DNA from 2 places in the Agrobacterium sp. GW821-FHT14E08 genome. Region 1 is predicted to be linked to the other one. Evidence: riboswitches for the same ligand, from Rfam matches in the RefSeq annotation. Region 1 holds a riboswitch; the other holds the start of a gene.

Region 1 (3,409 bases):
GCGCCATTCCTCGAAATGGGCAAAACCGCGGTTGAGACGACGGGACTGGCCGCGATCGAGCCACACAGTGGAGGTCGAAACCTTCTCGAGAAAACGCCGGTCATGCGAAATCAGCACCAGCGCGCTGCGCGTCTGCTGCAACTCACTTTCAAGCCATTCAATCGTGGGCAGATCCAGATGGTTGGTCGGCTCGTCCAGCATCAGAATATCGGGCTCGGGTGCCATGACACGGGCAAGGGCCGCGCGCCGCGCTTCGCCACCGGAAAGACTTTCCGGATGTTCCTGTCCCGTGAGGCCGAGATGCTCGAGCAGGTAAGTAACGCGATAGGGATCATCACCCGGCCCCAGCCCCGCTTCGGCATAGGCCTGAACGGTATCGTAACCGGCAAAATCCGGCGCCTGCTCCAGATAACGAATGGTGGCGGCCGGATGGCGGAAAACCTCGCCAGACTGCGCCTCAACCAGACCGGCGGCGATCTTCATCAGGGTTGACTTGCCCGAACCATTGCGCCCGACAAGGCAGATACGGTCACCCGGTTCCACCTGGAGATTGGCGCCATCGAGCAGCGGGGTCACGCCGAAGGTCAGCTTGATGTCATCGAGTTTCAAAATAGGGGGTGCCAAGGCGTCAGGCTCCGGTCAGATCATAAGGGCGGGCGAGCACGATGGCTTTTCCGCTTTTCAGCGAGAAATGCACGGGGCCGCCATTCGCGACATTGGAAATAGTGCGGGACGAACCGAAAGCAAGCGCGAAATCCCTGAGCGGATAACGCACATTTTCAATATCAAGCCCCGCAAGGGCAGTGAGCCCGGCGACAGAAAACAGCGAACCAGGCGGCAGATCGATATCCAGTGATCCGGCAAGCAGCGGCCGCGCCTCCTCTTCACCGGAGGTCAGCGTAACCTTCAAACCCTGTTCGGCGAGCGCCACCGCATAAAGAAGATGCTGAAGCGCATGGTCGCTTCTGGCACCTCCAAGTGCACCGACCAGCAGCAGCGAGCGCGCACCGCGGGAGAGCGCCTCCGAGACCGCAATCTCGCCATCTGTCACAGCCTTCGCAGCCGGATAGGGCTGCCGCGTCACATCCGGCCAGGTCTCGAGCAACTCCTTGCTGGCGGAATCGAAATCCCCGACCCAAAGCTCCGGCACAAGCCCAAGCGGCGCGGCATGGCGCATGCCGCCATCGGCCGCAATCACGCGGCTTTCGGCAACCGCCTCTTCAAGACGATCCGTGACCGTGACATCGCCGCCAAGCAGAATGGTGAAGCGCTCTTTATCCATGCCCTGCCTTATCGCAACTGGCACGAAAAGGGAAAGCCGAAACCCGATGAAATCAGCCTATATTGATTTTCGCCGGCTTCGGGATTATGAAACGCCTCAGTGGTGATTTGCCGACCGGCTTGCAGCCACTTTAAAGAAGTCGCTAAAGGGTCGAGGAAAAGGGCAATTTCCTGGGACCGGCCGCGATTTCGCTGCCGGTTTTTTTGTTTTCGCAACGTTCTTTACGTCATCCGAAAAGAGAGTTCGACATGCCGATCAAGATTCCCGATACGCTTCCCGCTTTTGAGACCCTCGTGCATGAGGGTGTGCGGGTCATGACCGAAACGGCGGCCATCCGGCAGGATATCCGCCCGCTCCAGATCGGGCTTCTCAACCTCATGCCGAACAAGATCAAAACGGAAGTACAGATGGCGCGGCTCGTTGGCGCCTCTCCCCTGCAGGTCGAGTTTTCGCTGATACGTATTGGCGGCCATCGCGCCAAGAATACGCCGGAAGAACATCTTCTGTCCTTCTATGAGACCTGGGAAGAAGTGCGCCACCGCAAGTTCGACGGCTTCATCATTACCGGCGCGCCCGTCGAGACGCTGGCTTACGAGGACGTGACCTACTGGAATGAAATGCAGAAGATTTTCGAATGGACGCAGACCAACGTCCATTCGACGCTGAATGTCTGCTGGGGGGCAATGGCCGCCATCTATCATTTCCATGGTGTGCCGAAACACGAACTGAAGGAAAAGGCTTTCGGAGTCTATCGTCACCGCAATCTTTGCCCCTCATCGATCTATCTGAACGGCTTTTCGGATGATTTCCAGGTACCGGTCTCGCGCTGGACGGAAGTGCGCCGCACCGACATCGAAAAACACCCGGAACTCGAAATCCTGATGGAGTCAGAGGAAATGGGCGTTTGTCTGGTGCATGAGAAAGAGGGCAACCGGCTCTATATGTTCAACCATGTTGAATATGATTCGACCTCGCTTTCGGACGAATATTTCCGCGACGTGAACTCCGGCGTCCCCATCAAGCTGCCGCATGATTATTTTCCGCACAATGATCCGGAATTAGCCCCGCTCAACCGTTGGCGCAGCCATGCCCATCTGTTTTTCGGCAACTGGATCAACGAGATATACCAGACGACGCCCTACGATCTCGAATCCATCGGCAAACTCGCTGCGTAAATTGCGGATTGCGAATTGCCGGAAAATGACGCAACGTCCGCCGGCAATTCACGGCAATCGGAGAATGACGTTATGAGCGACGCGGCGGCACGGGAGAATTTCGGTTTCACGGCGACCGGCGAAAAGGTCGAACGCGTCACCATCTCGAAAGGCGGTTTGACGGCCAAGGTCATCACCTGGGGCGCGGTCATTCAGGATCTGCGCCTCGAGGGTCACCAGCCGCCGCTCGTTCTCGGCTTCGATAAATTCGAAGACTACAAATATTCCTCCTATTTCGGCGCCACGCCCGGCCGGAATGCCAACCGGGTCGGTGACGGCAGGTTCGCCATTGACGGGCACGAATACCAGCTGGAACTGAATGAAAAGGGCGTGACCCACCTGCATGGCGGCAGCGACGGCATGGGCAAACGCAACTGGATGCTGATGGAACATGGCGAAAGCCATGCGGTTTTGCAGATCATCGATCCCGATGGCCGCGCCGGTTATCCCGGCAATTGCACGGTCACCGCCACCTATACGATCCGCGACGGCGGCGTGCTTTCTGTGGTCTATGAAACGGTGACCGACAAGCCGACCATCGCCAATGTCTGCCAGCATTCCTATTTCAACCTCGATGGTGCGGATACCGCCCTTGGACACGAGATCAGCATCGCCGCCGACTTTTACCTGCCGACCGACGAAAAGCAGATACCGACCGGCGAAATCCGCTCCGTCGAAGGCACCGTCTTCGACCTGCGCCACCCGACGCCGATGCGGCGCAAGGACAATGGCGAACAGGTTCTCTACGACCACAATTTCTGCCTCTCGCCCGAGCGCCGTGCCAAGCGCAAGGTCGCCCGCGCCTATTCCCCCGCCTCGGATATCGCCCTTGAGGTTCACACCACCGAGCCCGGTGTGCAATTCTATTCGGCCTTCAAGCTGAACGTTCCGGTTCCGGGCCTCGATGGCCGCC
Region 2 (3,409 bases), on a different contig from region 1:
CGCAGGTGCCGGTGGAGCGCCTGCTTTACAGGCTTTTCCATGAGAATGGCGTGCGCATCTATGATCCGCAGGTCATTTTCGACCGCTGCAGCTGCTCGCGGGAAAAGATCAAGGGCGTTCTCTCCGGCTTCACAGCCGAGGAGATCGAGGCGAGTGAGGAAGACGGCGCGATTGCCGTGACCTGCGAGTTCTGCTCCACGACCTATCGCTACGATGTCAGCGAGTTTGAAAACGCCTGAAGCGGTTTGACTGGCGAGGCTGCGCTTTTGAATGCGCAGCTTCGCGCGGATGCGCCTGCTTCAGTTCAGAACCCGCAACAGGCCAGGTGAATCAAGCGAAAACGCGGGTATGGTGACATTGAACACCTCGCCCTTGTCCGTTTCCATTTCATAATGGCCGAACATCAGGCCGGACGGCGTATCCAGCGGGCAGCCGGATGAGTATTCGTAGCTGTCGCCGGGGTTCAGCTGTGGCTGCTCGCCGACGACGCCGGGGCCGTAAACCTCGTCCACCTGTCCATTCTGGTCGGTGATGTGCCAGTAGCGGTTGACGAGCGTTACCGGAATATCAGAATTGTTCGAGATCACGACTTTATAGCCCCAGACGTAACGGTCGTCATCCGGGTCGGATTGTTCCTCGAGATAATACGGATCAACCGTAACCTCGATATCCCTTGTCAGAGCACGATACATACGCGCCACACCTCGATCTTATGCCTGCTGCCAATATCCTACACTATAGGCTCTGGCTATCGTCAAGAAAATGAATGACTTGACGGGCAGGGGGCATCTCCTGTTGCGCTGTTTTCCACCGTTAGGGATAACGATAAAGGTAAATATTGGTTGCGTCCCACCGGCTTTTGCCAGGATGGCGGAACCGGTTACGCACCATGGCCCGACGGTGAAGGCGGGCCATGGCGATGGTGTGGGTTTGATTTTCAGGCGGAAACAGCCGCCAGTCCCTTTGCCAGATCTTCCAGCAGATCGTCCGTATCCTCGATGCCGCAGGAAAGCCGCAGGGTGCCGCCGGAAATGCCGAGTTCCGCACGTGCCTCATCGGTCAGGTTCTTGTGCGTTGTCGTGCCCGGGTGGGTGATGAGGCTCTTGGCATCGCCCAGATTGTTGGAAATCTTCACGATTTCCAGCGCGTTCTGCAGCGCGAATGCCGCTTCCTTGCCGCCCTTCAGCTCGAAAGCCACCAGCGTCGAACCGCCGGACATCTGCCGGGCGATGATGTCGGCCTGCGGGTGATCGGCGCGGCCGGGATAGATGACCTTGGCGACCTTGCCGCTATCGGCGAGAAAATCAGCGATTTTGCCGGCATTGGCCGTCTGCTGCTTGACGCGCAGCGGCAGGGTTTCGATGCCCTTCAGAAGCGTCCAGGCGTTGAACGGCGACATGGCCGGGCCGGTGTGACGGAAATAGTCCTGCAACTCTTCCTCGATCCACTTCTTGTCGGAAAGGATCACGCCGCCAAGGCAACGGCCCTGGCCGTCAATATGCTTCGTCGCGGAATAGACGACGATATGGGCGCCGAGTTCCAGCGGCTTCTGGAAGAGCGGCGTTGCGAAGACGTTGTCGACTACGACCTTTGCGCCAATCTGGTTGGCAAGCTTCGCCACACCGGCGATGTCCACCACTTCGAGCGTCGGGTTGGTTGGGCTTTCGAGGAAAAACAGCTTGGTGTTCGGCTGGATCGCCTTTTCCCAGTTACCAAGATCGCGTCCGTCGATCAGCGTGCATTCGATGCCGTATTTGGGCGCGAGCGTCTCGACCACCCAGCGGCAGGAGCCGAAGAGGGCACGGGCGGCGACAATATGGTCACCGGCGCGCAGCTGGCACATGATGGCGGCAGTGACGGCGGCCATGCCGGAGGCGAGCGCCCGGGCGTCTTCCGCACCTTCCAGCAGGCACATGCGCTTTTCGAACATGTCATTGGTCGGGCTTGCATAGCGGGCGTAGATGAATCCATCCGTTTCACCCTTGAAGCGGGCTTCGGCGGCTTCGGAGTTTTCGTAAACGAAGCCCTGGGTCAGATAGATCGCTTCCGACGTTTCACCATAGGGTGAGCGTAGCGTACCGCCGTGAACGAGCTGGGTTGCCGGGCGCCATTTATTGCTCATGTGATCACCTTCAAAACAAAAAAACCGGCCGCAAAAGCAGACCGGTTCCTAGCACCCGGTCTTTTTAGCCACTTGTTTAACGTGGCTGCAAGCCGACCGGCCAAATCACCACGGGATAAGCTTGCCATACTGCCGTTACCGGCTTGCGTCAATGCTTTCCTTTTGGTTTTGTCGCCGTAAAAAGGAATGATGACCATGATCAGAACGACGGGCATTTTGGCGGACGGCGCAATCAGGGCGCTGTTTGCGGGCGGCAAGCTGAAAAGCGAGGCCGATCTCGATGCTGACCAGGTGCAGCCCGCCAGCCTTGATCTCAGGCTGGGCTCGAAGGCCTATCGCGTTCGCGCCAGTTTCATGCCCGGCCCCGGAACCCGCGTCATCGACAAGCTCAACCGCTTCAGCCTGCACGAGGTTGATCTCACCCAGGGTGCCGTGCTGGAAACCGGCTGTGTCTACATCGTTCCCCTGATGGAGAGCCTGGAGCTGCCGGCGGAGATGTCGGCCTCGGCCAATCCCAAAAGCTCGACGGGGCGTCTTGATATCTTCACCCGCGTCATGACCGACAATGCGCAGGAATTCGACAAGATACCGGCGGGATATTCAGGCCCGCTCTATCTGGAAATCAGCCCACGCACCTTCCCCGTCGTGGTGCGTCGCGGATCGCGCCTGTCGCAGATCCGCTTCCGCGTTGGTCACTCGCTGCTCAACGAAAGCGAACTGCTGAAACTGCACGAGACGGAAATGCTGGTCGCCAGCGATACCCCGAACGTGACCGGCGGCGGCATTGCGCTTTCCATCGACCTGAAGGGTTTCGGCGAGAACGGGCTGATCGGATATCGCGGCAAGCATCACACGGCGGTGGTGGATGTCGACAAGAAGGCCCAGCACGACGTTCTCGATTTCTGGGAACCGCTTCATGCGCGCGGCCGCGCGGAACTGATCCTTGATCCGGATGAATTCTATATTCTCGTTTCACGCGAAGCTGTACACGTGCCGCCGCTTTACGCGGCCGAAATGACACCGTTCGATCCTCTGGTGGGCGAGTTCCGTGTCCACTATGCCGGCTTCTTCGACCCCGGCTTCGGCCATGCCCAGGCCGGCGGCACAGGCAGCCGCGCCGTGCTCGAAGTGCGCAGCCACGAAGTACCCTTTATCCTTGAACACGGCCAGATCGTCGGCCGGCTGGTTTACGAGCACATGCTGCAAAAGCCGGAAGGCCTCTATGGCACTGGCCTAGGCTCCAACTATCAGGCGCAGGGCCTGAAACTTTCCAAGCATTTCCGCGCG

The links. A riboswitch is a leader RNA that binds a small molecule or an ion and turns the genes downstream of it on or off. The one in region 1 is predicted to bind S-adenosylmethionine.
Region 2: linked by a shared signal. The riboswitch ahead of AC1ROR_RS10975 (O-succinylhomoserine sulfhydrylase) and the one ahead of metA (homoserine O-acetyltransferase MetA) in region 1 are both predicted to bind S-adenosylmethionine.

The regions. Positions count from the first base shown of each region.
Region 1 covers NZ_JBXAPJ010000005.1:192,828-196,236, reverse strand. Annotated here, with positions in the region: gene AC1ROR_RS19010 (ABC-F family ATP-binding cassette domain-containing protein) at 1-624, opposite strand, end outside; gene AC1ROR_RS19005 (thiamine diphosphokinase) at 629-1,282, opposite strand; SAM riboswitch at 1,372-1,448, shown strand; gene metA (homoserine O-acetyltransferase MetA) at 1,531-2,457, shown strand; gene AC1ROR_RS18995 (aldose epimerase family protein) at 2,530-3,409, shown strand, end outside.
Region 2 covers NZ_JBXAPJ010000002.1:462,329-465,737, reverse strand. Annotated here, with positions in the region: gene AC1ROR_RS10985 (Hsp33 family molecular chaperone) at 1-239, shown strand, start outside; gene apaG (Co2+/Mg2+ efflux facilitator ApaG/CorD) at 300-692, opposite strand; gene AC1ROR_RS10975 (O-succinylhomoserine sulfhydrylase) at 938-2,122, opposite strand; SAM riboswitch at 2,166-2,244, opposite strand; gene AC1ROR_RS10970 (2'-deoxycytidine 5'-triphosphate deaminase) at 2,318-3,409, shown strand, end outside.